2 regions of the Paraburkholderia sp. BR13439 genome follow, and region 2 is predicted to be linked to the other one. Evidence: riboswitches for the same ligand, from Rfam matches in the RefSeq annotation. Region 2 holds a riboswitch; the other holds the start of a gene.
The links. Region 2 has a riboswitch for glycine ahead of AB3X96_RS37665 (D-amino acid dehydrogenase). Riboswitches for the same ligand answer to the same signal wherever they lie in the genome.
Positions count from the first base shown of each region.

Region 1: linked by a shared signal. The riboswitch ahead of gcvT (glycine cleavage system aminomethyltransferase GcvT) and the one ahead of AB3X96_RS37665 (D-amino acid dehydrogenase) in region 2 are both predicted to bind glycine.

Region 1 is NZ_JBFPKN010000001.1:151,086-160,173, forward strand. It holds gene AB3X96_RS00755 (UvrD-helicase domain-containing protein) at 1-1,956, opposite strand, end outside; gene AB3X96_RS00760 (oxidoreductase) at 2,207-3,256, shown strand; gene AB3X96_RS00765 (hypothetical protein) at 3,472-3,822, shown strand; glycine riboswitch at 3,872-3,974, shown strand; glycine riboswitch at 3,995-4,155, shown strand; gene gcvT (glycine cleavage system aminomethyltransferase GcvT) at 4,236-5,354, shown strand; gene gcvH (glycine cleavage system protein GcvH) at 5,415-5,795, shown strand; gene gcvP (aminomethyl-transferring glycine dehydrogenase) at 5,889-8,825, shown strand; gene AB3X96_RS00785 (alginate lyase family protein) at 8,950-9,088, shown strand, end outside.
Region 2 is NZ_JBFPKN010000033.1:159-9,246, forward strand. It holds gene AB3X96_RS37655 (porin) at 240-1,376, shown strand; gene AB3X96_RS37660 (GMC family oxidoreductase) at 1,650-3,308, shown strand; glycine riboswitch at 3,391-3,482, shown strand; gene AB3X96_RS37665 (D-amino acid dehydrogenase) at 3,619-4,869, shown strand; gene AB3X96_RS37670 (hypothetical protein) at 5,038-5,421, shown strand; gene AB3X96_RS37675 (NAD(P)/FAD-dependent oxidoreductase) at 5,647-6,891, opposite strand; gene AB3X96_RS37680 (hypothetical protein) at 7,112-7,345, opposite strand; gene AB3X96_RS37685 (APC family permease) at 7,808-9,088, shown strand, end outside.

The sequences.
Region 1 (9,088 bases), on a different contig from region 2:
GATCGTCTCCCGCGCCCGCTTGCGCTTCTTGCACCAGTTCAGGTGCAGGCTGCGCTGCGCGCGCGTGATCGCGACGTACATCAGCCGGCGCTCCTCCTCGATGCGCGCGTCGTCGATCGGCTCGTCGTCCGCGCCGCCGCGATGCGGCATGATGCCTTCCTCGACGCCGACCAGAAACACGTGCGGATACTCGAGCCCCTTCGACGCATGTACGGTCGACAGCCGCACCGCATCCGGATCTTCCTCACGGCCTTCGAGCATCGACATCAGCGCAACCGTCTGGATCAGGCCGAGCAGGTTCTTGCCGGTGTCGCCGAAGCCGTCGGCGGTGTCGTAGCCGGTCGCCTCACTGCCGGCCGCCGGCTCCTCCTTCGTGCCCTTGCGCTTCAGCCATTCGATGAACTCGAGCACGTTCTGCCACTTCGCCTGCGCCTGGCGCTCGTCGAACGCGTCGTACAGGTACGCTTCGTAGTGGATCGCCTCCATCAGCTCGTCGAGCAGCGTGCCCGCCGCGTCCCTTTCCGCGCGGTCGGTCAGGCGCTGCATGAAGTCGCAGAACGCGCGCATCGGCTCGATCTGACGCGGCGACAGACGCGCCTCGATGCCGCCCATGTAGACCGCCTCGAACAGCGAGACCTTCGCCTGGCCAGCGAACGCGCCGAGCGCCTCCAGCGTCGTATTGCCGACGCCGCGACGCGGTGTCGTGATCGCACGAATGAACGCGGGGTCGTCGTTCGCATTGGCGATCAGGCGCAGGTACGCGCAGATGTCCTTGATCTCGGCCTTGTCGAAGAACGACTGGCCGCCCGACAGCACGTACGGAATCCGTTCACGGCGCAGCACCTGCTCGAAGATGCGCGCCTGGAAGTTGCCGCGATAGAGGATCGCGTAGTCGCGGAAATTCGCGCGCCGCTCGAACTTGTGCGCGGACAGCCGAAACACGACCGACTCCGCCTCGTGCTCCTCGTCGTTGCAGCCCGTCACCGTGATCGTGTCGCCCATGCCGTGCTCGGACCACAGCTTCTTCTCGAACAGCTTCGGGTTGTTCGCGATCACGTTGTTCGCGGCGGTCAGGATGCGCACCGTCGAGCGGTAATTCTGCTCGAGCTTGATCAGGTGCAGATTCGGAAAATCTTTGCCGAGCTGGCCGAGGTTCTCGAGCGTCGCGCCGCGCCAGCCGTAGATCGCCTGGTCGTCGTCGCCGACCGCCGTGAACGCCGCGCGCTTGCCGGCCAGCAGCTTCACCAGTTCGTACTGGCACGCATTGGTGTCCTGATATTCGTCGATCAGCAGATAGCGCAGCTTGTTCTGCCAGCGGTCGCGCACTTGCTCGTTGCTCGCGAACAGCTCGGCGGGCAGGCGGATCAGATCGTCGAAATCGACCGCCTGATATGCATGCAGCGTCGCCACGTAGTTGCGATAGACGATCGCCGCCTGATGCTCGTCCTCGGTCGATGCGGTCGCGATCGCCTGCTCGGGCATGATCAGGCCGTTCTTCCACAGCGAGATGATCGACTGGATCTTGCGGATGAAGCCCTTGTCCGTCGAGCCGACCTGTTCCTGGATCATGCCGAAGCAGTCGTCGGAATCCATGATCGAGAACTGCGGCTTCAGTCCGACGTGTTCCGCCTCCTGCCGCAGGATCTGCACGCCGAGCGAGTGGAAGGTACACACCGTCAGCTGGTTCACGGGCACCTTGCGGCCTTCCTTGCCCGGCGCGGTCAGCGTCTTGCCTTCGAGCAGCTTGCCGACGCGCTCGCGCATTTCCGCCGCGGCCTTGTTCGTGAACGTGACGGCGGCGATGTGGCGTGGCTCGAAGCCCTTCGCTTCGATCAGGTGAGCGATTTTCTGCGTGATCACGCGCGTCTTGCCACTGCCGGCGCCGGCGAGTACGAGACAGGGACCGTCGAGATAACGGACCGCTTCACTTTGAGCGGGGTTCAGGCCTGCGGACATCGTTTGTGGATGGGTAAGACGGTTGAGGGCCGCTGAGGTCGGACCGGCGGGAGGCGCCGGCCGAAGGCCCGGGACATGGTGCGCGGCTCGATGCGCGCGAGAGGTGCGATGTTAACATGGACAACCGCGATGGACTGCGCGATGGGGGTCATGCTCAGCCCCCGGTCCAGCCCACAAATGCCACAATGATGAGATTGCGCGCCGCCGCCGCGGTGGCAAGGCGGCGCGCCGTTCCTCCAGGAAGAATCGCATGTCCGCATCGCTGAAGATTGGATTGATGGGCTACGGCTTCGCCGGCGCGACGTTTCACGCACCGGTGATCGAACGTTGCGGACGCGCGAGCGTCGCCGCGATTGCGACCGGGCAATCCGAGCGCGCGCACGCCGACTATCCGCACGCGAAGATCGTCGCCGATCTCGACGCGCTGCTCGCGCTCGACGACATCGACTGTGTCGTGATCGCGACGCCCAACGACACCCACTTCGACCTCGCGCGCCGCACGCTCGAAGCCGGCAAGCACGTGGTCGTCGACAAGCCTGTCACGCTGAGTGCCGCCGACGCCCACACACTTGCCAATATCGCGCTCGCCCGCGGCAAGCTGTTCGCACCCTTTCACAACCGCCGCTGGGACGGCGATTTTCTGACCGTACGCGACCTGCTCGCGCGCGTGGAACTGGGTCGCGTCACGCATTACGAATCGCATTTCGACCGCTTCCGGCCGGGCGTGCGTCAGCGCTGGCGCGAAGATGTGACGCGCGGCGGCGGTCTGCTGTTCGATCTCGGTCCGCATCTGATCGATCAGACGCTTGCCCTCTTCGGCGCACCGCAGACCGTCTCGGCGACGGTGCGCACGCACCGCGACGACGCAAGCGCACCCGACTACGTGCACATCCAGCTCGGCTACGAGGAGTTCGAGGTCGTGCTGCATGCAAGCGCGCTGACCGCGTTGCCGGGACCGCGCTTTGCGATCCATGGAACGCGCGGCAGCTATGTGAAACACGGCCTCGACACCCAGGAAGATCAGCTGAAAGCCGGCCTGCGCCCCGGCGACGCAGGCTTCGGCGCCGGCAACACCCCCGGCGTGCTGCGCGTGCTCGAAGGCGACCAGGAAGTCGAGCGTGAATTGCCCACCCGCAACGGCGAGTACGCAGGCTTCTATATTGCGTTGGCCGACACGATCCAGAACGGCGTCGCATTTCCGGTCAGCACGCGCGACGCGGTCGACGTAATGACGATCATCGAACTGGCCGCGCGCAGCTCCGAGCAGGGCGTGCGGCTGCCGTTCGAGCGCATTCGCTGAGCCCTGCATCGCTGCGCGTGGCACCGTGCTCGCGCGGTCTGTGTACCGAAAACAGGATGACCTTCCGCGCCGCAAAGGCCGTCGGCGGGCTTTTCCTGACGTTCCAGAAAGGAACATAACGTTACAAATTCGCCCGCTGCCGAGTCAGCGGGCGTTCCTCGTCATCCGTTGCTAGCGAGGTAGCAATCGATACGACAACGACTCCTGGAGAATCCATGTCTCGAATCATCCGTGCCCTTGTTGCATGCGCGCTGCTCGGCTCAGTCGCCGCCTGCGTGGTAACGCCGCCGCCGGCCCCGCACCCGAGCCCCACTCCGCAGCAGATCGCGGACCAGCGCCTGCATCAGGTCGAGGGCCGCATCGACAATCTCGCGCGCCGTATCGACACTCGGGTGAATCAGGGCTATTACCCACCGCCGCAAGGCGCCGCGCTGCATCACCGCCTCGAGACGATCCGTCAGGAAGCGCGTGACATGGCCACGCAGCACGGTGGCGGTTTGTCCGCGGAAGAACAGCGCGTGCTGAACCAGGAACTGGACAATGCGGCTCATGCGATCGGCGAGTGAGCGCTCCCGGCCCTTTATTTGACAAGCCCAGGCCCGTCGCGTACATTCGCCGCACGCGTCGGGAGAGCGTGCTGGCAAGCGAAAAATCGCAGGCCGCGCCGCCGAAGGGGCACACCCGCAAACTCTCAGGCAAAAGGACCGACCGCGTCGAAAAACCCGTCTTCCGGCGGTTTTTTCGCACTCTGGAGAGCGGCAGTAGCCATCCGCGTCGCACGTCGTGCACCGCAGGCAAGCTGCCCACCGAAGGGGCGCGCGTTTCCCCGTGACGAATCGAGCTCATTGAGCCAGTCGCGGCGGCGCAATCTCTCAGGTATCGAGGACAGAGGGGTCATGCAGAACCACGCTCGCAGGCACAAGGCCGCGAGGCAGTGCGCCGCATGGCCTTTTTTGTTCCGCGAGACGCCCGAGGCCCCATGACCGAACTCAAACACACCCCGCTCCACGCCGCTCACCGTGCGCTCAATGCCCGCATGGTCGACTTCGGCGGCTGGGACATGCCCGTCAACTACGGCTCGCAGATCGAGGAACATCGCGCGGTGCGCACCGACGCCGGCATGTTCGACGTGTCCCACATGTGCGTGGTCGACTTCACCGGCGAGCGCGTCCGCGCGTTCTTCGAATACGCGCTCGCGAACAATGTCGCGAAGCTGCAAACTCCGGGCCGCGCGCTCTACTCCTGCATGCTGAATCCGAACGGCGGCGTGATCGACGACCTGATCGTCTATTACTTCGGCGAAGACCACTTCCGCGTGGTCGTCAACGCCGGCACCGCCGACAAAGACATCGCCTGGTTCGGCCAGCTCAACGCCGAAGGCGGCTTCGGCCTCACCATCACGCCGCGCCGCGATCTGGCGATCGTCGCCGTGCAAGGCCCGAACGCGCGCGAAAAAGCCTGGCAAACGGTGCCGGCCGCGCGCGCCGCGACCGAAGCGCTGAAGCCGTTCAACGCCGCGCGCATCGACGGCACGCCGTTCGGCGAGCTGACCGTCGCGCGCACCGGCTACACCGGCGAAGACGGTTTCGAGATCATCTTGCCCGCTACGCATGTCGAAGCGCTGTGGAATGCGCTCGCCGCCCAAGGCGTGCGCCCGGCCGGTCTCGGCGCACGCGACACGCTGCGCCTCGAAGCCGGCATGAATCTTTACGGCCAGGACATGGACGACAATGTCTCGCCGCTCGACGCCGGCCTCGCATGGACCGTCGACCTCACCTCACCGCGCGACTTCATCGGCAAGAGCAGCCTCGAAGCCGACGGCTCGCGCGCCGGGTTCGTCGGCCTGATCCTGCTGAAGGACAACGGCAAGGCTGCCGGCGTGCTGCGCGCGCATCAGAAAGTCGTCACGCCGCACGGCGACGGCGAAATCACCAGCGGCACGTTCTCGCCGACCATGCAGGAGTCGATCGCCTTCGCGCGCGTGCCGAAAGGCGTGCAGCCGGGTGACACCGTGCATGTCCAGATTCGCGACAAAGCCTGTCCCGCAAGCGTGGTAAAACTGCCGTTCGTGCGCAACGGCAAGGTGCTGGCGGTCTAAGCGGCCGGCGCACGCCCCTACATTCAAACCACTACCGAACATACCGTTCAGGAGCATCCAATGAGCATCCCGGCCGATCTGAAATACACCGAATCGCACGAATGGGTCCGCACCGAAGCGGACGGCACGCTGACGGTCGGCATCACCGACCACGCGCAGGAAGCGCTCGGCGACATCGTCTTCTTCGAAGTCCAGGAACTCGGCAAGTCCGTGACCGCGGGCGACACCGTCGCCGTGATCGAATCGGTGAAGGCCGCTTCCGATATCTACGCGCCGGTTTCAGGCGAAGTCATCGAAGCGAACACGGCCGTCGGCGACTCGCCGGACACCGTCAACAGCACGCCGTACGACAGCTGGCTGTTCAAGATCAAGCCGGCCGCCGACGCGTCGCTCGAGCGTCTGCTCGACGCCGACGCGTACGCGAAGTCGATCGGCGCCTGAGTTACGACCTGACTCGCTGCCTGATTCACTTTCGTTTTAACCGTCAGGCGCGGCGCTCGCACCATGGCGCGCGCCGCGCCGCCAGGAACACCCATGAAGCTCGAACACCCGGATCGTCTGATGAACCGCACTCCTCTCTCGCTCGCCGCGCTCGAAGTGCACGACGCCTTCGCCGAACGGCATATCGGCCCGGATACGGCCGACCAGCAAGCGATGCTCGAAGCACTCGGCTTCGCGTCGCGCGCGGCATTGATCGACGCCGTCATCCCCAAGACGATCCGCCGCACCGAAACGCTGCCGCTCGGCCCCTTCGCGCAACCGAAGAGCGAAGCCGAAGCGCTCGCCGCCTTGCGCGAGCTCGCGGACAAGAACCAGGTGTTCCGCTCCTACATCGGCCAGGGCTATTACAACGCCCATACGCCGACGGTGATCCTGCGCAACGTGCTGGAAAATCCAGCGTGGTACACCGCGTACACGCCGTACCAGCCTGAAATTTCTCAAGGCCGTCTGGAAGCGCTGCTGAACTTCCAGCAAATGGTCACCGACCTGACCGGCCTCGCGATCTCGAACGCATCGCTGCTCGACGAAGCGACCGCCGCGGCCGAAGCGATGACGCTGCTGCAACGCGTCGGCAAACCGAAGTCGAACGTGTTCTTCGTCGCCGACGACGTATTGCCCCAAACCATCGAAGTCGTGAAGACGCGCGCGACGCCGGTCGGCATCGAAGTGAAGGTCGGCCCGGCTGCTGAAGCCGCCGATGCGAACGCATTCGGCGTGCTGCTGCAATATCCGGGCGTGAACGGCGACGTGCGCGACTACCGCGCGCTGACCGAAGCGATCCACGCGGCGGGCGGCCATGTGGTCGTCGCCGCCGACCTGCTCGCGTTGACGGTTCTGACGCCGCCGGGCGAATGGGGCGCGGACGTCGCGGTCGGCAATACCCAGCGTTTCGGCGTGCCGGTCGGCTTCGGCGGCCCGCATGCCGCGTACCTCGCGGTGCGCGACGAATTCAAGCGGCAGATGCCGGGACGTCTGGTCGGCGTGACCGTCGACGCGCAAGGCAACCCCGCGCTGCGTCTCGCGCTGCAAACGCGCGAGCAGCACATCCGCCGCGAGAAGGCGACCTCGAACGTGTGTACCGCACAGGCGCTGCTCGCGATCATGGCGAGCATGTACGCGGTCTATCACGGCCCGCGCGGCCTGAAGACGATCGCGCTGCGCGTGAACCGCATCGCCACGCTGCTCGCCGAAGGCGCGAAGCAGCTCGGCTACAAGCTCGTCAACGAAACCTTCTTCGACACGCTCACGTTCGACACCGGCGCACGCACTCAAGCGCTGCACGACGCGGCCACGGCCAGGCGCATCAACCTGCGCCGCGTGAGCGCGACGCAAGTCGGTCTGTCGATCGACGAAACCACCACGCGCCACGATCTGGCCGACCTGCTCGCGGTGTTCGCGCAAGCGGCCTTCGCGAGCGACGTGCCGCAAGTCGACGCGCTCGACGCCGCGCTGAGCGCATCGAACACCGCGTCGGTGCCGGCCGCGCTCGAACGTACGAGCGCGTACCTCACGCATCATGTGTTCAACCGTCATCATTCGGAAACGGAAATGCTGCGCTATCTGCGCAGCCTGTCGGACAAGGACCTCGCGCTCGATCGCTCGATGATCCCGCTCGGCTCGTGCACGATGAAGCTGAACGCGACCTCGGAAATGCTGCCGGTCACGTGGCCCGAGTTCGGCCAGATCCATCCGTTCGCACCGGCCGAACAGACCGTCGGCTACCGCGAGATGATCGATCAGCTCGAAGAGATGCTGGTCGCCGCAACCGGCTATGCGGCCGTGTCGCTGCAACCGAACGCGGGCTCGCAGGGCGAGTACGCGGGTCTCTTGATCATCCACGCATATCACGCGTCGCGCGGCGAAGCGCATCGCAACGTCTGTCTGATTCCCGCTTCGGCGCACGGCACGAACCCGGCGTCGGCGCAGATGGCCGGCATGCAGGTCGTGGTCGTCGCATGCGACGCGCAGGGCAACGTCGATATCGAGGATCTGAAGAAGAAGGCCGCGCAGCACGCCGATAAGCTCGCTGCGATCATGATCACGTACCCGTCGACGCACGGCGTGTTCGAGCAGAACGTCCGCGAAATCTGCGAGATCGTGCATGCGCACGGCGGCCAGGTGTACGTGGACGGCGCGAACATGAACGCGATGGTCGGCCTGTGCGCGCCGGGCCAGTTCGGCGGCGACGTCTCGCACCTGAACCTGCACAAGACCTTCTGCATTCCGCACGGCGGCGGCGGACCGGGCGTCGGTCCGGTCGCGGTCGGCGCGCACCTCGCGCAGTTCCTGCCGAACCAGACTTCGTCGGGCTATCAGCGCGCGGAGACCGGCATCGGCGCGGTGTCGGGCGCGCCATACGGCTCGGCGTCCATCCTGCCGATCTCGTGGATGTACATCGCGATGATGGGCGCGAAGAATCTGACCGCCGCGACCGAAACCGCGATCCTCAACGCGAACTACGTCGCTAACAAGCTCGCGCCGCACTATCCGGTGCTGTACTCGGGCCCCGGCGGTCTCGTCGCGCACGAGTGCATTCTCGATCTCCGTCCGATCAAGGACACGAGCGGCATCACCGTCGACGACGTCGCCAAGCGCCTCGCCGACTACGGCTTTCACGCGCCGACGATGAGCTTCCCGGTGCCGGGCACGCTGATGGTAGAGCCGACCGAATCGGAGTCGAAAGAAGAGCTCGATCGCTTCATCGAGGCGATGATCGCGATCCGCGAGGAAATCCGCGCGGTCGAGGAAGGCCGCTCGGACCGCGAGGACAATCCGCTGAAGCACGCGCCGCACACCGCGGCGGTCGTGATCGCCGACGACTGGAAGCATGCGTATGCGCGCGAGACCGCTGCGTATCCGCTGAAGACGCTGATCGCGAACAAGTACTGGCCGCCGGTCGGTCGTGCGGACAACGTGTACGGCGATCGCAACCTGTTCTGCTCGTGCGTGCCGATCGCGGACTACGAGTAAGAGCGAGTCAAGGGACGTCACGCGCGGCGCTGCGAAGGTCCGTCAGCGTCCGCGCGCGATCCTGTTGTTGAAAGCCGCAACCGGCTAACATCACACACCGAATCAGCCTAACGAGGAGTTTCGCATGGCGCGAAAGGTGCGATTGATGCAAAGCCGGGACGAGGCGGCGGGTCTCCGTCCGTGGCGACCCGCTTACGCTGTGCTGCTGGCCGCTGCGGCCGTGCTGCTGCCGCTGCGCGAGGCGCAGGCCGCGATGAATTTCT
Region 2 (9,088 bases):
GGCATGGAAAGGCCGTCCTGCAGCATTCTTAACGAATCCGTCGCGTTGGCATGGTTAATGCTCTATTAGCGCCGCCATTGCAATAAAGGTGGCGCATTGGCGCTTATGGGCGCTTTATCTCGCCAACGAGCCGACAGTGCTGCCGTAGTCTTTTCTAATCGTTCCGAACGTCGTCTGCGGACATCCAATTAGGACTCCGCACGGCAAAACTCGTTCTCTAATTAGAGGATTCCACGCAAATGAAAAGCCTTTTACTTCCTGCCGCAATCGTCGCCTTCTTCGCGGGAAGTTCCGCTCATGCACAGAGCAGCGTCACCTTATACGGTGTCCTCGACACAGGTATCAATTTCACATCGAATGCGGGCGGCCACCATGCGTGGGCAATGGTCAGCGGCGATGTGTCGGAGACGCGCTTTGGTCTGAAGGGAACCGAAGACCTGGGTGGCGGGCTGAGTGCTATTTTCACTCTGGAAAATGGCACGAATTTGAACAACGGCCAATTGAATGAGGGCGGCCGCCTTTTCGGGCGTCAAGCCTTTGTCGGTTTGAACTCGGCGAGCTATGGCACATTTACGATGGGGCGGCAGTACGACGCAACCGTTGACATGTGGAGTTCGTTTACGGGGGCAGGCAACGCTATCGGCGACCTTGCCGCTCACCCATTCGATAACGACAACGCCGACTACGACTATCGCTTGAACAATTCGGTCAAGTACCTCAGTCCAACGATTGCGGGCTTCCAGTTCGAAGGCGTGTACGGCTTCAGCAACTCGACGAACTTTGCTGACAACCGGGCATACAGCGCAGGGGTCACCTACGCAACGGGGCCGTTCTCCGCCGCGGTGGCATACATACGCCAGAATGGCAGCAACCTCACCACCACAGGTGCGGTAGCAGGCGACGGCGTCTTTACCGGTTCGCATCAGCAGAACATCGACGCCGGCGTCAAGTGGACGTTTAGCGACGGGTCGAACGTCGCGCTGGCTTACTCGCACGTCGACGTCTACAACCCGACGGCCAACGGGTACGCGCCGAACATCGGCACGCAGACATGGACCTCCTGGAAATTCGATAACGTGGAGGTCAACGGGACATATTTCTTGAACCCCGCGTTGTTCCTCGCCGGCGCGTATACCTATACGCACGGGAATCTGAACGACACAGGCGGCGGCTCGAGTCAGAACTGGCATCAGGTGTCGCTGATGCTGAACTATTTGCTCAGCAAGCGGACGTCCGTGTATGTGCAGGGTGCTTATCAGCACACGAACGGAAAAACCGGTACAGACCTGGACTCGGCGCATATCATCGGCTCATCAGACCTCTCTTCCACAGGCAATCAGATGGTCTATCGCGTAGCCTTGATGCATACGTTCTGACGAGTCTCAATGCATTGTGAGACGGGGCAAAGGCTCCGTCTCAATGCTGCTGCGGCGAAGTCGCAAAATTGAGACAAACGCATGAGTTCCGAGAAGTGATGCCAGCTGCACCCATAGAATCAAAGACTTGCAGGGAGACGCGCCGCTTGGCACGATGCTTGTATGTATAAAGTAGAAGACAGTGTAGCGCTCCCAGCAGCGCTTACGGAGTGCGCGGAGACGACTGCCAGCGCTAATGCACGAGGCGGCCGATGCTTTTCTTAGGAGGGTTTTGTGGTTGATTACATTGTTGTCGGAGGCGGCCCAGCTGGTTGCGCAACCGCCGGTCGCTTGACCGAGGATTCGAATGTCTCCGTCCTGTTGTTTGAGCAGGGGCCGCGCGACGTCAATCCCTACATTCACATGCCGGCAACGTATTTCAAGACAGCCAAGGGCAATCTGCTGACCCGTTACCGCCTGCAGCCGCAGCGACAACAGAACATGGTCACACCAGAGATGGTGCAAGGCCGCGTGCTTGGCGGTGGAAGCTCCGTCAACGCGATGGTCTACATGCGCGGATGCCCGGAAGACTACGACGGCTGGGCTTCGATGGGCCTCGATGGCTGGAGCTATGCCGATGTTTTGCCTTATTTCCGAAAGGCAGAGGACAACGAGCGCTTCGCCGGCCCAGAGCATGGTACGGGCGGCCCGCTGGGAGTTTCTGACCAGCGCTACACCCACTATCTGACCAAAGCCTGGTTGCGAGCGTGTCAGGAAATGGGCATCAACTACAACCAGGACTTTAACTCCGGAAAGCAGGCGGGTTGCGGTCTCTACCAGACGATGACGCGGGATGGAAAGCGATGCAGCGCCGCGGTCGCGTATCTCAATCCGGCGCGCAACCGGAAGAACCTGACCATCAAGACCGATTCCCGCGTGGTGCGCATCGTCGTCGAGAACGGACGGGCGGTTGGCGTGGAGCACGTCGAAAATGGTCAACGGAAGATTGTCCGCGCGGAGCGCGAAGTCATCATCTCCGCTGGCGCAATCGGCTCCCCCCATCTGTTGATGCTTTCCGGCATCGGTCCGGCTGAACAACTTCGCAAGGCCGGCGTGTCGGTGGTACATGACCTCCCGGGCGTGGGCGAGAACTTCCAGGACCACATGGATATGTTCCTCATTTACGACCTGACCGGTGAGCACAGTTACGACCGCTACAAGAAATTCCGCAACCAGGTCAGCGCGGGTCTCGAATACGCGCTGTTCCGTAGCGGCCCGGTGAGTTCCAACATCTGCGAAGGCGGACTCGTCTGGTACGGCGCCGAGGATGACCCTCTTCCTAATCTGCAGTATCACTTTCTGCCGGGCGCTGGCGTCGAAGAAGGTGCAGACGAGACACCGAGCGGCAACGGTCTGACGCTGAACGTGTACCAGACACGTCCGCGCTCACGCGGCACGATACGCATCGCCAGCGCCGACCCTGCAGTGCCGCCTCTCGTCGACCCGAACTACCTGTCGGACCCGTACGATGCCGAAGTGCTGGCGGAAGGCGTCCGGATTGGTCAGGAGACGCTTGCACAGAAAGCCATGAGCAAGTACGTGAGGGCACCGTATCGTCCTGGCGGTATTCTTCGCACAAAGGAAGAGCGAATCCGTTTCGTCCGCGAGACGGGGCAAGGCGCACTTCACCCGTCAGGCGCCTGCCGGATGGGCACGGACGACATGTCGGTTGTGGATACGACGTTCCGTGTTCACGGGCTGGAAGGCCTCCGTGTAACCGACACGTCGGTCTTGCCAGCACTCGTCTCGGGGAACACGACTGCTCCGACGATTATGCTCGCCGAACGACTCGCCGACTTCATCAAACGGGGCGCGACATCGGCGGTGTCGGAAACGACCGAGATGCCGAGCGTCGACCTGGAACGATTCCGACGCGCCAAGATGCCTTCCTGAATTGAAAGCCGAAGGCGAAAAACCGTGACGCTCGGACCGGATGCGTTCAGGGGTTTCGCCTGCGGTGCAGCACTGATATCTCATTGCGAACACGGGAGAGACCGCTGATTCAACAGCGGCGCCGACGGAGCAACCGCCCCGGAAACTCTCAGGCCAAAGGACCGTGTCGCATCAACATCTGGAGAGCGGCGCATCAGGCGCCCACCGAAGGAGATTCTCTGGTTGAAACCCCGGAGAAGGAAACTCTCAGGTACATGGACAGATGGGGCATGCGGATTACGCCGCATTAGCTTTGACTGGACGTGTGCAAATGAAAAAAGTTGCAGTTATCGGCGCCGGCATCACCGGGGTGACCACCGCTTACGCACTCGCGAAACGCGGTCTCGACGTGACCGTGTACGAAAAGAATCGCTATGCGGCCATGGAAACGTCGTTCGCGAATGGTGGGCAACTTTCGGCGAGTAACGCGGAAGTCTGGAATAGTACGGCCACCGTACTCAAAGGACTCAAATGGATGACGACAGCGGACGCTCCGCTCTTACTCAACCCTGCGCCTTCCTGGCACAAGTACTCGTGGATGGGCGAATTCTTGCGCCAGATTCCGAATTACAAGTCCAACACGGTCGATACAGTGCGCCTCGCCATCATGGCGCGCGAGCATCTGTACGCAATCGCCGAGCAGGAAGGCTTTGACTTCAACCTCGAGAAGCGGGGCATTCTGCACATTTACGCGGACCGCGCCGGTTTCGAGGCTGCGTCTGCGGTCAACGTCCTGCTGCGTGAGGGTGGCCTCGACCGCAGGTCGGTCACCCCACGGGAAATGAAGCAGATTGAGCCGACCCTCCGGGGCGAGTTCTACGGCGGCTTCTTCACACCCTCGGATTCCACCGGTGACATCCACAAATTCACGCGGGGTTTGGCCGAAGCTTGTCGTCGCAAGGGCGTCCATTTCCACTACGACACTGACATCACCTCAATCGCCCGCGAAACCGACGGCTTACGGATCCACTCGACTGCTGGTGGCGACCGCCGACGAAACGATGTGGTCGACGGGGTGGTTGTATGTGCAGGGGTTCACAGCCGCCGATTTGCAGCCATGTTCGGGGACCACGTGAACATCTATCCTGTGAAGGGATATTCGATTACGGTCAACCTCGATGACGAAAAGAGTCAACAGGCAGCCCCTTGGGTAAGCCTGCTCGATGATGCGGCCAAAATCGTGACGAGCCGATTGGGTGTCGACCGCTTCCGGGTCGCAGGCACCGCGGAGATCAACGGCTTCAACAAGGATATCCGGGCTGACCGCGTCGCGCCCCTCACCGACTGGGTACGGCGCTATTTCCCCGACTGCTCGACCGCACGCGTTATTCCATGGGCGGGGCTGCGCCCGATGATGCCCAACATGCTTCCCAAGGTTGGTCCTGGCAAACAGGACGGCGTGTTCTACAACACCGGACACGGACACCTCGGCTGGACGCTCTCGTGCGCAACAGCGGAGTTGCTGGCAGACAGCGTTGAGTCCTCCCACCTCCGCTCAGTGCGTGCGGCCGTAAGCGCCTGACCTTGCCCGACGTATCGCCACTCGCCTGACCTTGTCTTTTGACGCGGTCACGCGGGTGGCGCTCGCGTATCTGAACTCAATCCAAAGACTACGGGACCGCGTCCCGTCGAACGCCGCTCAGTCGCCAGCGGCCAGAACAGACGACGCGCAAAACGCGCGAGGTGACCTATGTATAACAAAAAAAAGGTGACGCTCAAGGCCAAAATGCTCGCGGCCGTCGCGCTTGCCGTAACAGCCGGATTCTTTGTTTGCATCGCGAGCATCAGTATCCGTGTAGGTGCCTCCCAGAAAGATGCGGCTGTTCGGTACGCACAGGAGCTTGCTCGCACCAACGCCGTTCAGGTCGCCGGGGAACTCGACGCGACGATGGATATCGCAGCCAACCTGGCTGATTCGTTGGTGGCAATGCGAACCCGGGGCATTGCTGACCGCCATGTGGCGGATGACATGCTCCGGTCGGCACTCGAATCCCACAAGTCATTCCTGGGCATCGCCGGAGCCGAATGCGTTCGATGGCAAAGACCAGATGTACGTCGGCACACCCGGGACTAATACTACCGGACGGTACCTGCCCTACTGGAATCGCGCCGCTGGCTCCATAGCGGTGGAGGCCAGTACGAACTACGACTCGCAAAATCAGGACGGCGAGTAATACCAGATTCCGAAGAAAACAGGCCACCCGCTTGACACGGAACCGTACACCGGACAAGCCGGCGGCAAGCAGGTCATGATGACGACCCTGTGACGCAGCAGTACGCGGATGAGCGCGCCCCCGAATCAGGCTTCCTGGACGGCGGGTTTGCCGAAGCGCGCTGCAGAGAATCGCCCAAGTTGGTCCCTCTGCGGCGGCCGGCCTGTCACGCAGTCCGCGATAATCTTGGCTGTGGGAGCTGAACCAGTCAGCCCAAGGTGGCCGTGTCCGAAGGCAAGCCAGAGATTTTTTCGGTCAGGTGCCTGACCCAGAACGGGCATTGAATCGGGCATGCAGGGACGGTGTCCCATCCACGTGGTCGCGCCACGCGTCGTATTCAACGATGGCAGTCCTGCCCGGGCATGGTGTTCGAGAAGGGTTGCTCGCCGCTCATTACCCGGGCGCTGAGTGCCGCCAAATTCGACTGTGCCTGCAATACGCAGACCGCTTTCCATCGGCGTGATAAAGACCTTCCTGTCAGCAAGCACGATTGTGCGCGAGAGATGCGTATCCGATTGGGGGACATGCAGGTGGTACCCGCGCTGAGTTTCCAGCGGCACTGAAAGGCCGACAGAGCGCAGTAGTACGTTCGACCACGCGCCCGACGCGAGAACCACGTGCGTGGCGCTGAACACGCGGTCGCCCGCGCGAACCACCCAGTTCAGCGCGTTCGATTCAAGCGTCGTGACGCTGGCCCGTTCAAACGCGACACCACGCAGACGGGCCGCGTCTGCGATTGCGCGCGCATAGGCGAGCGGGTCGCGAAGCCAGTGGTCGTCCGGAAGGAGGAGGCCGACAACGTAGTCTGGCGACACATCACGCTCAATTTCTCGAATCGACTTTCGGTCGAGCTTCTGCATACGCATCCCAAGCTGGGACTTTAGCGCCCAGGCAAACGCGTCTTTTGCTAGCGATACTTCTGAGGGGTAGAGATGCAACTGCCCAGTCTGGCGCATCTGCTGCGCAAAGCCGACATCGGTTGCCAGCTCTTTGTGGTCGCGTGGCGCATGGTGAAGCAGCCATTCCAGTGACTCGGCAGTTTTGTACACGCGAGCTGGCTCGGCCGACTTTACGAACTGGAACAACCATGACGCAGCGAACGGGAAATAGAGCGGTGGGACATACAGCGGCCCCTTCGGGTTGCACATCATCTTGATGGCACCCGACAGAACTCCGGGAAGGGCGAGCGGCGCAAAGGAATGATACGAAAGCGCGCCTGCGTTGCCGCCCGAACATTCACCGGCGGGCTCTCCTTTGTCCACGACCGTTACAGCCAGGTTGCGCTTTGCCAGTTCGTGCGCGATAGCGAGGCCAACGATTCCGGCGCCCACGACTATCACATCATTTTTGTTTGCATACATGAATGAGAGGGGCTATTCAACAAGAGCGGCTGCACGTGAGCAACCGGCTGATTAGATCGTTGTGTGTCTGTGCCGGATGAACCGACGGTTCTCAAACCTAGACGGGTTCGAAATCGACGTCAGTCCTACGCGCGAAGGCGAGCAATGCCCCGGCTCAACGAAGCTCCGGCATCGGGCCGGTACATGCACGTCAAGCCGCACGTTCGATGGCCAGAAAGGCCGGACGGCCGCCACGCTGCGGATAAACCTGCCAGGAGCCGTCACCGTGTCTGAAGAAAATGATGGCGTACGGACTGTCGATGCGTGACACGGTGACGCTCCTCTTCTGGTTAGTGGCGCCGCGTGAGATACGAATCGAGGTCCGCTGAGCACCGCCAAACCATTTTTCGATTTGCCCGTGAAGCGAAGTTGAGGCGGTAGTCATTGCAATCTCCTGAAGGCCGCAACCGGAAGCATTCGAGGAGGACTCGAACCTCGCGGTTGGCGTGAGGATTTCTGCAAGCTTTATGCCGATTTCGCGAGGAGATGCGGAATGGTGATGTGTGAGAGCCCTTGGGCTTCGCCGGCTAGGGGCCGGCGAGTTTCATTGAATGTCCCGTTCGAGGCTCACCGTGAGATTTCTCAGGCATGAGACGAGTCAGGCAGCGACGGGCGTCTCAAAGATGATTTCGTAAGACTCCGACAATTTGCCCCGAACTCTCGCGAAGCCCCGCGGAGCGGGCAGGCACAAGCAGAGAAGGATTTAGGGACGCATCAAAAGCAGATTGGCATGGACGTTGCAGTAGAGACGCATAAAAAAGGCGTAACGAAAACGTCTTCCCTTTCTGTGTCGCGGTCGAATTCTTTTTTGTCAGGCCGTGGCCCTACACTATCAGGAGATGCTGGAATGTCGTCAGGAGATATTGTGAGCGAGCGTCGTACAGAAGATATCCTGCGTGAAGACGCAGAGACGCTGCACCGCTTCGGCTATGCTCAGGAGTTGTCGCGGCGTATGTCCGCGTTCGGGAATTTCGCCGTTTCGTTTATGGTTATCGGCGTGTTCTTCGGCGTCTCGGTGAACATGCAACAAGGACTCGGCACGGCCGGGATGTTCGGGCTGACCGTGATGTGGCTGGTGGGCGGTGTTATTGCACTCGCGACGGCCCTTTCGCTAGGTGAAATCAGCTCGGCCATCCCCACGGCAGGCGGCCTCTATCACTGGTCATCTGTTCTCGGTGGTCGCGGCTGGGGATGGGCGACGTCGTGGATAAATCTGCTTGCCTACGTCTTCTCGATGGGCGGTACGGCCGTCGCCACGTATCTGGTCTTCAACCAGATGATTCTCAATGAGATTTTCCAGATTGATACGTCGCACTGGGGCTACTGGGAACAGTTGCTCGGCGTGTCAGTGCTGATGGTGACCTGGGCGATTTTCAACCACGTAGGCGTGAAGACGCTGTCCCGGCTCGTGGAGATTGGTGCCTACATCACCTTCGTCGGAGCGACTGCGCTGTGCGGGATGATGCTTTATAACATTCACCCCGCGAACCTCACGCACCTGTTCGACTTCGTCAACAACACGGGTGCAGCCGGCGGCGATGTCGTTCCGCGTACAACGAATCCCCTGCTCATCTGCGGATACGCTTTGCTGCTCCCGATGTGGCTGGTTACCAGTTACGACGCATCTGCGCACGTTTCCGAAGAAACTGTGGACGCTACTCGCGCCGTTCCTCGTGCGATGAAGAACTCGGTGCTGTTCTCCGTCATCCTCGGACTCGCGCTGTTTGTGATTTTTGGCCTCGCAATGCACGACCCCGCTGAGATTGCGAAGAAGGGGCCCGATGGATTCCTGAAGCTCTACCAAGAAGTTGTGGCACCGCAATGGCTAAAGCACTTCGTCGCGGCTTCCATCACGATTTCTGTGTACATGTGCGGTGCAAGCTGCATGACCGGCTTCTCGCGGGCACTGTATTCGTTTGCTCGCGACGGCGGACTCCCCAAAGGCTTTGCCAAGGTCTCGCCCAGCTTTCGTACGCCGGCCTCGGCAATCTGGTTTGGCGCGATTGCCGGGGTGGCCGTGACGCTCTATTCGTCGGCATTTGCGGCCCTGACAGCTGGCACGGCGCTCTTTTATCAGATTTGCTACGGTATGGCGATTCTCGCGGCGCTGTTCGCGAAGAATCGCAAA